3 regions of the Desulfosporosinus youngiae DSM 17734 genome follow, and region 2 is predicted to be linked to each of the others. Evidence: a T-box and tRNA genes for the amino acid it is inferred to sense, from the RefSeq annotation. Region 2 holds a T-box; the other regions hold tRNA genes.
What was found. A T-box is a leader RNA that pairs with one kind of tRNA and senses whether it is charged. The one in region 2 lies ahead of leuS (leucine--tRNA ligase), so its partner is inferred to be a tRNA-Leu.

Region 1: it has a tRNA-Leu gene. The T-box ahead of leuS (leucine--tRNA ligase) is inferred to sense a tRNA for this amino acid. The anticodon was not compared.
Region 3: it has a tRNA-Leu gene. The T-box ahead of leuS (leucine--tRNA ligase) is inferred to sense a tRNA for this amino acid. The anticodon was not compared.

What each region holds. Positions count from the first base shown of each region.
Region 1 covers NZ_CM001441.1:2,817,606-2,822,193, reverse strand. The annotation lists tRNA gene DESYODRAFT_RS13045 (tRNA-Asp) at 1-70, shown strand, start outside; tRNA gene DESYODRAFT_RS13040 (tRNA-Tyr) at 91-174, shown strand; tRNA gene DESYODRAFT_RS13035 (tRNA-Gln) at 305-379, shown strand; tRNA gene DESYODRAFT_RS13030 (tRNA-Lys) at 385-461, shown strand; gene DESYODRAFT_RS13025 (hypothetical protein) at 946-1,458, shown strand; tRNA gene DESYODRAFT_RS13020 (tRNA-Thr) at 1,580-1,655, shown strand; tRNA gene DESYODRAFT_RS13015 (tRNA-Leu) at 1,661-1,745, shown strand; tRNA gene DESYODRAFT_RS13010 (tRNA-Asn) at 1,763-1,837, shown strand; tRNA gene DESYODRAFT_RS13005 (tRNA-Gly) at 1,852-1,925, shown strand; tRNA gene DESYODRAFT_RS13000 (tRNA-Cys) at 1,938-2,012, shown strand; tRNA gene DESYODRAFT_RS12995 (tRNA-Leu) at 2,021-2,108, shown strand; gene DESYODRAFT_RS12990 (ATP-grasp domain-containing protein) at 2,331-3,359, opposite strand; gene DESYODRAFT_RS12985 (class I SAM-dependent methyltransferase) at 3,443-4,291, opposite strand; gene DESYODRAFT_RS12980 (hypothetical protein) at 4,527-4,588, opposite strand, start outside.
Region 2 covers NZ_CM001441.1:5,007,987-5,012,574, reverse strand. The annotation lists gene nadD (nicotinate-nucleotide adenylyltransferase) at 1-199, shown strand, start outside; gene DESYODRAFT_RS23270 (RNA recognition motif domain-containing protein) at 380-631, shown strand; gene yqeK (bis(5'-nucleosyl)-tetraphosphatase (symmetrical) YqeK) at 768-1,364, shown strand; gene rsfS (ribosome silencing factor) at 1,339-1,698, shown strand; T-box leader at 1,726-1,923, shown strand; gene leuS (leucine--tRNA ligase) at 1,978-4,479, shown strand.
Region 3 covers NZ_CM001441.1:132,271-136,858, reverse strand. The annotation lists gene DESYODRAFT_RS00750 (aminotransferase class I/II-fold pyridoxal phosphate-dependent enzyme) at 1-1,274, opposite strand, end outside; tRNA gene DESYODRAFT_RS00745 (tRNA-Val) at 1,504-1,580, opposite strand; tRNA gene DESYODRAFT_RS00740 (tRNA-Leu) at 1,584-1,671, opposite strand; tRNA gene DESYODRAFT_RS00735 (tRNA-Cys) at 1,681-1,755, opposite strand; tRNA gene DESYODRAFT_RS00730 (tRNA-Gly) at 1,766-1,840, opposite strand; tRNA gene DESYODRAFT_RS00725 (tRNA-Phe) at 1,842-1,917, opposite strand; tRNA gene DESYODRAFT_RS00720 (tRNA-Asp) at 1,938-2,013, opposite strand; tRNA gene DESYODRAFT_RS00715 (tRNA-Val) at 2,152-2,227, opposite strand; gene DESYODRAFT_RS00710 (glycosyltransferase family 2 protein) at 2,382-3,662, opposite strand.

The DNA of each region.
Region 1 (4,588 bases), 2.2 Mb from region 2:
GTGGTGTAGTGGTTAACATGCCTGCCTGTCACGCAGGAGATCGTCGGTTCAAGTCCGATCGGGGTCGCCATCTTAATGCATAGTACTCATGGGTAGGTGGCCGAGTGGTTAAAGGCGACAGACTGTAAATCTGTTCCGCGAGGTACGATGGTTCGAATCCATCCCTGCCCACCATACTCGAAGTTCGAAGATCGATGATCGAGGTACGAATCGTGATTCGTAATAAGAAAGTGGGATCTTAGAGGTAATTTTGTAAGAAATACCTGTGTTCGAACATCGAATATCGCACATCGCACTTCGATATTGGGGTGTCGCCAAGCGGTAAGGCACCAGACTTTGACTCTGGCATTCGGAGGTTCGAATCCTCCCACCCCAGCCATTTAAGGGCCATTAGCTCAGTCGGCTAGAGCACCTGACTTTTAATCAGGGTGTCCCGCGTTCGAGTCGCGGATGGCCCACCATTTAAGATTATCAAGCGTTAACCATTTTCTATAACACATGATTATGGATGTGTGAACAGGCCATCACATGTCAGAAGGTTATAGGGAATGGCCTAAATATTTAAAACTTATGAAAAAGGATAAGCCTTCTGAAAAGAAGGTCTATTTTTTTATCTATTTTCAAAGGCTTCAATCATCGCATACCAAGCACTACGTGTTACACAAATATATGCTATGTTTATGAAGAAAGAGTTGGCTCTTGTGGGAGTTGTACGGTATAATGAAATAAAGATATTGTAATAATTTAGAAGGGGTGGAATTCATTGACGAATGTATTAGGAAAAAAATGATTATACTTGCAAGTATAGTAGTTTTCTTTTTAATAATGTGTGCGTTAATTATTTTTCCCCTTAACTCCAAGACTCTCTCTGCTAATGACCAAATGAATTACAACATTCGGACCAACAATGTAGTTCATGCTGAAAATAGTGGAGGAGGAAAAACCATGTCTGATTTAACTGCTAACCCGGATGGCCCAGTAGTTGTCAAGGCTAAACAAACGGACTGTAACGACTTTGCTGAAGCGCAGAAACTTGCAAACTTTATAATAAAAGCACCACAAAATATACCAGATGGATTTAGATTGGTCTTCATTCAGCATATTAGGCCAGACTTACCGAAAATTGCTGCTACAGCGAAAAATGATACAGTTTCAGCAGTTTACAGTAACGGGAATGCCCAGTTCAATATCATTCAAGGACATTTTAGTGGAGGCGATGTTCCTGTCGGCCCTGAAGGATCTGCACATGGCACGGTTGAAATCGCCGGTGTGCAAGGAAAATGGGTTAAAGGGGGCTGGAATGTGGTCGAAGAACCATCCGCAGATAGCAAGGGAACAAAGGAATGGAAAAGTAATCCTTTAGACCTTGGGTGGTATAAAGATGGTATTGGTTATGCTATACTAGCCACTGGTATGGAGCTTGATGATATAGTCAAACTTGCAAATTCAATGGAATAAATTTTTACTTTAACCTGTTGCATACAAGTAAACTCTGTGGTATTATGAATATCGTCTTGTTAAACAGTCATGGGGGCTGTAATAATCACCTGTTCGAATCTCTCCGAGCGCACCACAAAATGCCGTTGTAGCTCAGTTGGTAGAGCGTATCCTTGGTAAGGATAAGGTCACCGGTTCAATCCCGGTCAATGGCTCCAAATATGCGGGAGTGGCGTAATTGGCAGACGCGCACGTTTGAGGGGCGTGTGGGTAACTCCGTACGGGTTCAAGTCCCGTCTTCCGCACCATACTGTTCCAATCATATTCCTCGATAGCTCAATGGTGGAGCAACCGGCTGTTAACCGGTAGGTTGTAGGTTCGAGTCCTACTCGGGGAGCCATACCTTTATCCCAGGCGGGTGTAGCTCAATGGTAGAGCACTAGCCTTCCAAGCTAGCTACGTGAGTTCGATTCTCATCACCCGCTCCAATCAAATCTCCTGGCGGCATAGCCAAGTGGTAAGGCAGAGGTCTGCAAAACCTCTATTCCTCAGTTCAAATCTGAGTGCCGCCTCCAATTAATTTGCCGATGTGGCGTAACTGGCAGACGCACGGGACTTAAAATCCCGCGGACTTAACATCCGTACCGGTTCGATTCCGGTCATCGGCACCATTCAAACTTACAGCAGTTATCAGCATAAACCAATAATAACATACTAAGATGCTGGTTATGCACTAAATGATAATTTAATACATACAAGCAGGGAAGAATTTCAACTGAAATCCTTCCCTGCTTCTTTCTTTTAAGAATAAGTATTTTCATTTAAGGATAAGTATCACTGATAAACAAGTTCTAACGAATCGAACTTTAGTTTGCTGTGTCAAGCCTTATCGTTTATATGGCCACGAGATCGTAGTTCTCAGTGGTGCGTATCTGAAAGTCCCAATGAACATCCTTTGGAGCGGTTACCTTCTCCCCCATCAGCTGCTTTATGGCCAGGTATAAGAAGTTAACCCCTGTAAAGCAGGACTTATGAATCCCGGCGGACATTCGGGTATTGATTTCAATAAGGTGTGCCTGACCGTGGTGATATTTCACCTGAATATTATATAAATAACTCAAGGAGAATTCTTTAGTCAGTTTTTGAGCCAGGTCCAGCAAATCTTCATGGTATTCAATGTTTTGCCGATAAAGGTCCAGCTTTCTTCTAGGAACAGCGACGACAAGTTTTCCGTTGTTCCCTAAACAATCAATACTATACTCATCCCCTTCCAGGTATTCCATAACCATAAAGGGTTCCACTTTTTCGGAATTCTGTAATATTCGTATTATCCTATCCTTGGCAATCGTCGAACCTGTTGTTTTGTAGAGCTCATTGACCTCTGTGGTATCTTCCAGAATTTCCTTGAAGCCATTTCCGCCAATCCCGGAGATAGGCTTCAAGCAAGCTCTGCCGCCCTTGTTAGATATTTGCTGATAAGCATTTTGAAAATCAGCAAAACCTTCAATTCGAAAGGCTTTTGGAATAGCTACAACATCCGTTTCTTTTAAAGTCTCGTAAGTTTTCAGTTTATCCTCCAGGACTTGATAAGTTTCACTGTTCCCGATAAACATTACTTTAACCCCAAGCCGTTCAAAATCTTCCTTGTAATCAATTAATGTGGTTACATTATACCTTGGCACAAACAAGTCAATCTTGTGTTTAAGACAAAAATCCAAACAGTAATTGACATAGTCTGTTCCGGTCAACTCAGGCTCCACTTCAAAATAATCTGCAACCTCTTGTAGATAATTATTGGGACATACATGTGAAATAAAGATCTTAAACCTTCGGAAATCGTGGTTATTTAACAACTGTTTAATAATTTGGGGAGTAGACGAAAAACAACGATTGAAATAGATAGTTGGGATTTTTTTAGACATGATTTTATTAGCTACCTCCTATAGGGTTCCCGTATAGGATTAGCAGAAACTGTCAATTCCATACATGCGAAGAAATCCCGTAATCACTGTCTAGGCTTTCTGCGGAACAAAACCTGCCATAGCCGGTCTTTGAATCCCAATTTAAGGGGCGGGGGAGTTGGTTTTCGTCCATAAACCAGACCAAAGCCAAAGTAACTGCGGTTCCTCTTCATAAAACCGGCATTTTTCTGCAAACGGCGCACTAAGCCAGGCTGCCTGTTAATTTTAGACATGAGGTCTTTCACGAGCACCCAATCCTTTTTCAGCTCGTTTAAGACAATATTGCCGTTATCTCTTAAGGGCTGTGGATTTTTAATATCTACATCCTGAAATCCCGCTTGTGCTAATGCCTCAAGCCATTCTTGGAAAGGTAAGGGATTCGTGCCCGAACCAAAACATTCCTCCATTTGATGTCTGACTGCCGCAGGCATTTCTTTCAATATGGCCATTTCTAAATCCGCAACTCTGCCCTCGGGTTTTAGGACTCGATAAAGTTCCCGATACACTTTTACCTTGTCTAGAAAGACCGCAATTGACTCGGCAATAACGACATCAAATTGGTTATCCGCAAAAGGCAGTTCATAAACATCTGCAACCTTAAACTCGACTAAATGGGATACTCCCTCTTTCTCTGCTCTTTGCCGTGCTTTTTCAATCATCTGAGAATTTATATCAATACCCATGATCTTGCATCCGACTGTTTTGGCCAAATGACAAGCGGTCAGCCCGCTTCCGCATCCGGCATCAAGTACATATTCCTCGGGTTTTATTTGGACAGCATCCAGATTTTGTTTAGTTGCGGGAAAACCTCCTGGATGAGAACTTCCTATACCAAGCCAAGCTATCAGTTCAAAATAGTTCATTTCTTCTACCCGTTTGTTTTCACCTATCATGTATGGTCCTCCTTCCCTGAGTATGTGGTATTATATTCCAGGGATAAGTTTGCTGATCATCCTATGACTTGACCAAAACCAGTAATCACAAAATTAATTTTTAAAAATCTTAACTTACAAATAAAAATAACCACCGCCTATAAAAAGCGATGGCTTATCTGTGTAAACTAAGCATTATAAGTTTTAGACGAAAATACGAGAACTAGAATTCAGCTTAGATAATAAATTAAATTCTCTAGTTAATTTTTTTAATGTCTATTGTTTCATGAATGACTTCAGATTTTACATCGACGACTT
Region 2 (4,588 bases):
TGCGAGTGATTTTTTTTTAAAGGTTCAACAGGAACATCCGGAAACTAAAGGGAAGATTCATTACCTTGAGGTTCCAGCCTTAGCGATTTCTTCAACGGATATCAGAGCGAGGGTTCGGCGTGGAGAGCCGATCCGTTATCTTTTGCCTGAGGCTGTTCGGCTTTATCTTGCCCAGCATAAGCTATATACAGATACGTAAAGTGACCTCTTCGTTTGCTTTCGCAGCAGAAGCCCCGATGTTCAGCTAAGCTAAAGTAAGTTCACTGAGCAGTTCGGATTTACTAATTTTATGTTTTGTTTTTATTTCGCATACTCTGTCTGGATTTGACCATACTAAAAACGATCAATGATTAATACTAGACAAGAGGTGACAGTTATCATGGCAACAACACTATATGTTGGAAATCTTCCATGGAATACGACAGCTGAAGAACTCGGAGAGTTTTTCAGCGCGTATGGTCAGGTTGAAAGCAGCCGGATTATAACCGATCGTGAGACTGGCCGCTCCAGGGGTTTTGGATTTATTGAGGTTGAAGAAATGGATGCGGCACGTATGGCGGAAGAGTTAAACGGCAAGGATTTTGGCGGAAGGCCATTAACGGTCAATGAAGCCAAACCGAAACAAATGTAATACCTGCGGACTGTAAGGGAGACCTCTGACATGCTTGGTGGGGGTCTCCCATTTTATTATTTTGCATCAGAAGCATTTACTTGATAAAATAGATACTCAAAGAGAATGTTAGAGATTAAAGAGGAGCGGGAGATACGTGAAATTGCAGGTTGAAGTGCTGAGGGATCTGGCGGCTCGTGTTCTTTCAGAAGAACGGTTCAGGCATACTCTGGGTGTGGCAGATTGGGCGGAAGAATTGGCTCATCACCATGGATTGGATCCGGTTAGGGCTCGTTGTGCGGGATTAGTGCATGATTTAGCAAAGGAAATTCCAATAAAAGGCCAGCTTAGGTACGCACGACGCTGGAATTTGCTTAAGTATCCTGAAGATGAGCTAAGTCCTTATGTTTTGCATGGCTCGGTGGCCGCTTATTGGCTGGAGCATTATTACGGATTAGATGATGCTGAAGTCTTAGCAGCTGTTGCGAATCATACATTGGGAAGGCCGGGAATGTGTCCTTTGGAGATGCTGATTTACAGTGCTGATCTGACGGAACCTGACCGTGATTTCCCAAAAGTGGACTTTTTGCGACAATCCCTGTATGATAATTTAGAAAAGGGTACGTTAGCCTGTGTTGAACACACGTTACTATATTTGAAAGAGGGCAAGCGCCCGATTCATCCGTTAACTCAGTTGACGTTTGATGATTTACGAAGGAGGCAAACTATTGGAACTGGATCAAAAAATGCTTAGTGAAGTGGTCGGTTATGTTGAGGACAAAAAAGGTGGAGACATTACCCTTTTGAATTTAAAGGGAATTTCTATGGTCACGGATTATTGCTTATTGGTAACTGGAAATACGACGACTCAGGTTAAAGCGATCACTGACCATTTAGAAGAAAAGTTGCCGGAGATGGGAATCCCGGTTATTCATCTTGAAGGATTGCCAACGGCCAACTGGGTTTTGATGGATTGTGGCGGAGATCTAGTGATTCATGTTATGACTCCGGATCATCGTGAATTTTATCAGCTTGAACGTCTCTGGAAAGATGCGGAAGTTATGTCATTGAATCCGGTCAAGCACTAAGTTGAACACGGAGATTAATTCAAACACGTAAAAGCTGGGATAGGGAGCAGTACTGGGGGACCCTCTGCAGAGAGACGGCGGAAGGTGCAAGCCGTTATTGGGAACGTCAGGAACTCACCCTGGAGCTGTGTTCAGGTAACAATGAACATCGGTGCGAACCGTTAAAATCGTTTGAGCGCTATTGAAAATGGGTGGTACCACGGGAGAAGGTCTCTCGTCCCTTTAGGGACGAGAGATTTTTTAATTTAGCAGACTTATTTCTAAGGAGGAACGTTTTTTATGCAAGAGAAGTACTCGTTTCCTGAGATTGAATCGAAGTGGCAGAAAGAATGGGTGGAGAATAAAGCTTATAAAACCGAGCGAGATGCCTCAAAGCCCAAGTATTATGCCTTAGCTATGTTCCCTTATCCTTCAGGAGATCTACATATGGGGCATGTACGCAATTACTCAATAGTGGATGTAATCGCTCGTTATAAACGAATGACAGGTTACAATGTGCTTCACCCTATTGGCTGGGACGCTTTTGGCTTGCCGGCTGAAAATGCCGCTATCAAGCACCAGACTCCGCCGGCAGACTGGACCTGGAAGAATATCGCCAATATGCGGCGTCAGCTTCAGGAGATGGGAATTTCCTATGATTGGGACCGGGAAATGGCGACATGTCATCCGGGTTATTATAAATGGACACAGTGGTTATTTTTAGAGTTTCATAAACATGGGTTGGTCTATAAGAAAAAGGCTGCTGTGAACTGGTGTCCTTCCTGTGCCACAGTGCTTGCCAATGAACAAGTTGTGGACGGTGGATGCGAGCGGTGCGACACCTTGGTCACGAAGAAAAACCTGGAACAGTGGTTTTTTAAAATTACGGATTACGCGGATGTTCTGCTTCAAGATTTGGACATGTTGCCGGGATGGCCTGAAAAGGTAAAAACCATGCAGCGTAACTGGATTGGCCGTTCAGAAGGGGTAGAAGTAAAATTTGCTTTGGAAGACAGCCCAGAGAAAATCCCAGTGTATACAACCCGGGTTGACACTCTTTTTGGAGTCAGCTATGTGGTCCTAGCTCCTGAACATCCTCTCGTTCTAGAGCTGGTAAGCGGGACCGAGTATGAGGCGGATGTGTTAGCCTTTATCGAAAAAATGAAGGGCCTCAATGAAATTGCTCGAACGTCAACCGATGCAGAAAAGGAAGGACTGTTCATAGGAGCCTATTGCCTCAATCCACTAAGCGGCAAAAAGGTGCCGATTTGGATCGCCAACTATGTTCTGCTGGAATATGGAACAGGAGCAGTGATGGGTGTTCCGGCTCATGATGAAAGGGACTTTGAATTTGCGACGAAGTATAATTTAGAGATTAAAACGGTCATTGTGCCTCCAGGGAGTTTCTTAGAGGAGAAGGACCGGCCCCTCAAAGCGGCTTTCACAGACGAAGGAGTTATGGTGAACTCCGGTTCCTTCGATGGACTGGGCAGCGAGGAGGCGTTGGAGCGGATTGCCGATGAAGCAGAGCGCCTGGGTATCGGACAACGGAAGGTTAATTTCCGCTTGCGTGATTGGCTTATCTCTCGTCAGCGTTATTGGGGTGCACCTATTCCTATGATTTATTGCGATTCTTGTGGAACCGTACCCGTTCCGGAGGAACATTTGCCGGTAATGCTGCCACCTGATGTTGTCTTTAAATCCGGGGAGAATCCGCTGGCCACATCTCCTTCGTTTATAGAAACAACCTGTCCTAAGTGTGGGGGAACTGCCCGGCGTGAAACGGATACGATGGATACCTTTGCTTGTTCTTCCTGGTATTTCCTTCGTTATACGGATCCCCGCAATGCCGATCAGGTTTTTTCGAAAAAAGAAGCAAATCACTGGATGAATGTTGATCAATACGTCGGTGGGGTAGAGCACGCCATCCTTCATTTGCTTTATGCACGCTTTTTTACGAAGGGTTTAAGAGATTTCGGCTATTTGGAGGTCGATGAACCTTTCCAGAACCTGCTTACCCAGGGGATGGTTTGTATGAATGGTTCTAAAATGTCCAAATCGAAAGGGAATGTTGTCAGTCCGGGAGCGATTATTGGAAAATATGGCGCAGACACGGCCCGTTTGTTTATACTGTTCGCTGCTCCGCCGGAGAGAGATTTGGAGTGGAGTGATCAAGGGGTTGAAGGATGTTATCGTTTCCTGAATCGAGTTTGGCGTTTGGTTGTTCAGTATCAGCCCTTCTTAAGGGAAGCAGGAGAAGCATCAGCGGCTGATGATCAGGCAAATAGCTGGGAACACCTGGATAAAATCGGCAAAGAAATGCGTCGTCACACTCATTTGGCCATCCAGAGAGTAACAACAGACATCGGAAAGCGCTATAACTTTAATACCGCCATTAGTACGATTATGGAATGGGTTAATGCTTTGTATATCTACAAAGAGCAGCCAACTGCAGATGCTGCTGTCGGTCGTGAGGCTCTGGAAGGGATTCTTATGCTTCTTGCTCCCATTGCTCCGCATATCACGGAGGAGCTTTGGCGGGAACTTGGACATACGGAGAGCATTCATCTCCAGCCTTGGCCTGAAGTGGATGAAGCGGCTCTCGTTCAAGATGAAGTGACGGTTATTCTCCAGGTGAATGGGAAAGTTCGGGAACGGATTCAAGTGGCTGCTGATATCTCAGCGGCTGAATTAGAAACGTTAGTGCTTGCTCAGCCAAAAGTTATGGAATGGACCCAAGGAAAAACCATCGTTAAAGTGATTACAGTTCCGGGTAAGCTGGTTAATATTGTTGTTAAGTAATGACTTAAGAGAGCAAATCGTTAGGGAAACTTGACTAAAAGTTGCTTAAGTCCTGGACAAGGACGGTTCTTTCTGGATTAAATCCATTAAAGAACCGTCCTTATTTGGT
Region 3 (4,588 bases), 790 kb from region 2:
GAACTCTCCTTGATAGGTACAGAATGTTGCTCTGCGTAGAACGCTTTCTGTGGTGTCATTACCACCTCGGGATTAATATACTCATGATCAAGCATTCCCTTTTTATCCTTCGTATATAGTCTTTTTATTTCAGATAGAGAAGAAACTAAACGTTCCAAGGCCAGGGCCCGATCCCCGACAGAAATGATGGCCAGAATATTACCGATATCACCTAACTCGATCTGGATACCGTAATCATCACGAAGAATATCATATACCTCAATTCCTGCCAGCCCTATTTCTCTGGTATGAACAGAAAGCTTGGTGTGGTCAAAATCGTACACTGAATCTCCATTAATGAGTTCTTTGGAAAAAGCGTAGTAACCTCCAATTTTATTGATTTCCTCCCGGGCATAATTGGCAAGCGCAGATGCCTTTGCAAAGATGCTTTTTCCTGCTAAGGCCAAATTTCGCCTGGAAATATCCAGAGAAGACAGCAGGAGGTAGGATCCGCTAGTCGTCTGGGTAAGATTTATGGTTTGCCGTACATGGCCAGTGCTAAGACGTTTACCTTTTAATAAAAAGGAACTTTGAGTCAGGGAACCGCCTGTTTTATGCATACTTACAGCCGCCATATCAGCTCCTGCTGCCATCGCACTGACCGGCAGGTTGTCACCAAAGTAAAAGTGAGATCCATGCGCCTCGTCCACAAGGACATACATATTATGACGATGGGCAAGCTCCGTGATAGTCTTTAAATCAGAGCAAATACCATAATAAGTAGGGTTATTAATAAAAATTGCTTTAGCATCGGGATTATTTGCAATGGCTTTTTTTACATCGTCTATGGACATACCTAAAGGTATTCCCAAGGTTTTATTAACGCCTGGATTTACATAAACAGGAATGGCACCGCTGATGATAAGAGCATTGATGGCACTTCTATGAACATTTCGCGGCATAATAACTTTTTCGCCCTGCTTACATACGCTCATAATCATCGCTTGAACAGCTGATGTGGTGCCATTAACCATAAAAAAAGCATGATGTGCACCAAAGGCATCGGCAGCCAATCCCTCAGCCTCCTTGATTACAGAGACTGGATGAACAAGGTTATCCAGCGGTTTCATGGAATTAACATCCACCGAGAGACATTTCTCACCCAAAAACTCAGTGAGTTCTAAGTTTCCTTTGCCTTGTTTATGTCCTGGCACGTCAAACGGTACCACCCGCATGGATTTGTATTTCAACAGCGCTTCATAAATCGGCGCCTTATTTTGACGAAGTAAATTCATAAAACCACCACCCTTCTCTAAGGAATAATCACCAGGTATACTTCGATATAGCATTTTCAGCGCTCTACGAGCATCTAAACTCTCTCATAAAACATGCTAAGTATAATCACAGAAACTTTCAATGTCAAAACAACTTTAACAAAAGTAAATACCCATTGACCTAAATCAATGGGTAATAAGCTCTCGTGTCAACAGACAGGTCTATTATTAAGATTACCTTAGTTTCATATGGTGGGTTTGAGAGGACTCGAACCTCCGACCCCCGCGATGTCAACGCGGTACTCTAACCAGCTGAGCTACAAACCCATATGGTGCCGATGACCGGAATCGAACCGGTACGGATGTTAAGTCCGCGGGATTTTAAGTCCCGTGCGTCTGCCAGTTACGCCACATCGGCAAATTAATTTGGAGGCGGCACTCAGATTTGAACTGAGGAATAGAGGTTTTGCAGACCTCTGCCTTACCACTTGGCTATGCCGCCAGGGATTTAATGGAGCGGGTGACGAGATTCGAACTCGCGACTTTCACCTTGGCAAGGTGACACTCTACCACTGAGTTACACCCGCGTGGTGCCTCAGGACGGAATCGAACCGCCGACACGAGGATTTTCAGTCCTCTGCTCTACCGACTGAGCTACCGAGGCATAATGAGTAAGATTGAATATGGCGACCCCGATCGGACTTGAACCGACGATCTCCTGCGTGACAGGCAGGCATGTTGACCACTACACCACGGGGCCACTGCTGAGGTCCGAGGTTTGATGCCGCAGTCCGAACTTTTCAGACTTCGAAGCATCTTTCCGCTAACCTGCTATATGTCAGTCGTCAAAGGCATACATCCATTCAGGCTTCTGACCCCTGACTTCGGACTTCTGTTTTGGTGGGCGATGACGGGCTCGAACCGCCGACATCCTGCTTGTAAGGCAGGCGCTCTACCAACTGAGCTAATCACCCGAGAACTGACGATTATCAGTATACACAAAAAACGGCAATGTGTCAAAGCTTTTTTTACAATTTACACGTATAAATCATCTAATTTTTTAAAAAAATTACTTGTAAATTACACACAACATATGGCTAATGGAGAACCCAGCTTGTTTCTCTAGAGTTAATTTGTGGATACCTTTTTTTGTTTTATAGTAACTTCATCAATACTCAGTGAACGAGTATGTTTAGTGTGTGACCATTGTTTGTCTTTACGGTTTATAAAGCCTAGAAACACAATTGGAATCCAGCTATATATAAAGACCGGATAGAGAATAAGCCCTACATAGGAACGCCAAGGAAGCCGGTCAAGGGCCAATGCTGCTACTGGATAAAGATACTGAAAAGCCGATAGAATCTGCCAGCCCGTCCAAGGCATTACTAACGTAAACACTTGGGTGTAATGGGATTGTAATGCAGCAATGAAATTAGTTAACATGAAAAAAGTAGCGATCATCACAAGGGCAGGCTGAAAGAGATGAATGGCAGCATCAAAATACATGATTTTCTTTTCTCTTATTCCTTTGATGATTAGTGGAAAGAAATACCGTCCTGCTACATCTACCTGCCCCTGTGCCCATCGTTTCCGTTGATTCCACGCCTGTATAAAGGTCAATGGCTTTTCATCATAAACCACGGCATCATGAGCCCAGGTCGTTTTAATACCGTGGGATAAGGCTTTCATACTAAACTCAAGATCCTCAGTTAAAGATGTAGCACCCCATCCAAATTCTTTTAAAACGTCTGTGGAAATACACATACCTGTCCCACCTAAAACGTTTGAGAGACGACCCGTATTTAATCTAGCAAGCTGAAGCATTCGATTCGTTACCCAAAATGCGATAGAAAACGTATTAGTCACCCAAGTATCAAATGGATTTTTCGAATCCAAATAACACTGAACTATTTTATGTCCTTGGCAGAGCTTACTGTTCATTTCAAACAGGAAGTTCTCTTTTACGAGGTTATCCGCATCGAATATAACGATTGCATCATACTGACGCTCCATCTTGAATAATCGATAGAACATCCACTCCAATGCATATCCTTTGCCTCGCTTCTCAGTATTAAACCGACGATGAACAATTGCACCCGCATTTTTAGCAATTAAGGCGGTCTTATCCGTACAATTGTCGGCGACAACAAAAATATCATATAAATTCTTCGGGTAATCAAGTCTAAGCAGGTTTTCAATTAACGGGCCAATAACAGCCTCTTCATTATGGGCAGCAACGACTATTGCAAACGTCTTCTCTGATTTATGTATCTTAATCTCCGGCTTCCGATATAGTCCAAACATTGAAAGAATGAAGTAGTAAAAGGTTAAAAAGATAATAATAGTTTGAACTGGAATCATGATAACATTAAATATTTGTGTACCTGCAACTCCAGATAAAAAATCCACAGATTCAACCCCTTTCTTAACCCATAAAATTTTAACATAGGACTGTTCTCTATGCAAGAAAATAGATACGACAATAATAGACAGATTGTCCACCTGCAACTTATTGTTACTGTTGAAGTCGTATGATGTTTTTCTTCTTAGTTAGTCTTAACTTAACCGGTACTTAGCTTGTAACTTCTATTTATCTTATTAAACTTGTATTTAATCTTATCTTAAATTAGAACTATAGTATGGATACATTTCTAATTAATTTCATAATTCTTTAAAACTTACTCATAGGTTTTTAGGAATAGACAGGTTCAAAAAGCTCAAGGTTTGAATTGCAAACATTGAAATATAACTCCCAAAGTTTTATATTGGGCAATAATGCTTAAATATGTAGTGCTCGCCATAATAAATTATCCTCAATATAAACAACGAACCGATATCTTTAATATATCAGCGACGTTCACTTAGCTTAAGCAGGCAAAAGGTGATAAGTGATCCGATAAACAATAGGAGGAGAAAGCTTGCTTTTATTCCAAAAGCGAGTGAATACCAATAGACTTCTCCAACCCGCGGGCCGGATACCCACGGAACAAACAACCGAAAAATATAAGCAAACCCTGCTCCTATTACGACAAAAAGTAATACGGCCGAAATCAATGATAGTATGCCCACAACACCTGTAGGCGTATCCAATCTCCAACGACGTATTATATCGCGTTTCATCCATTGTAATTCTATATTAAGTATTCTAATCTGTCTACGCCACATCTTCCTCACCTCACAACTATCTTATGAGAGAATTGTCAAAGTGTTTATGGCAAAAATTGAAACTCATTAGGTACATTCGTTTGAGTATAAATGCCAATAAATTTGGGTATAATCGCGAGCAAGGAGGTGGTTTATCATGCCAGTCCCGGCGCCGGATGGGAAATTTGTAC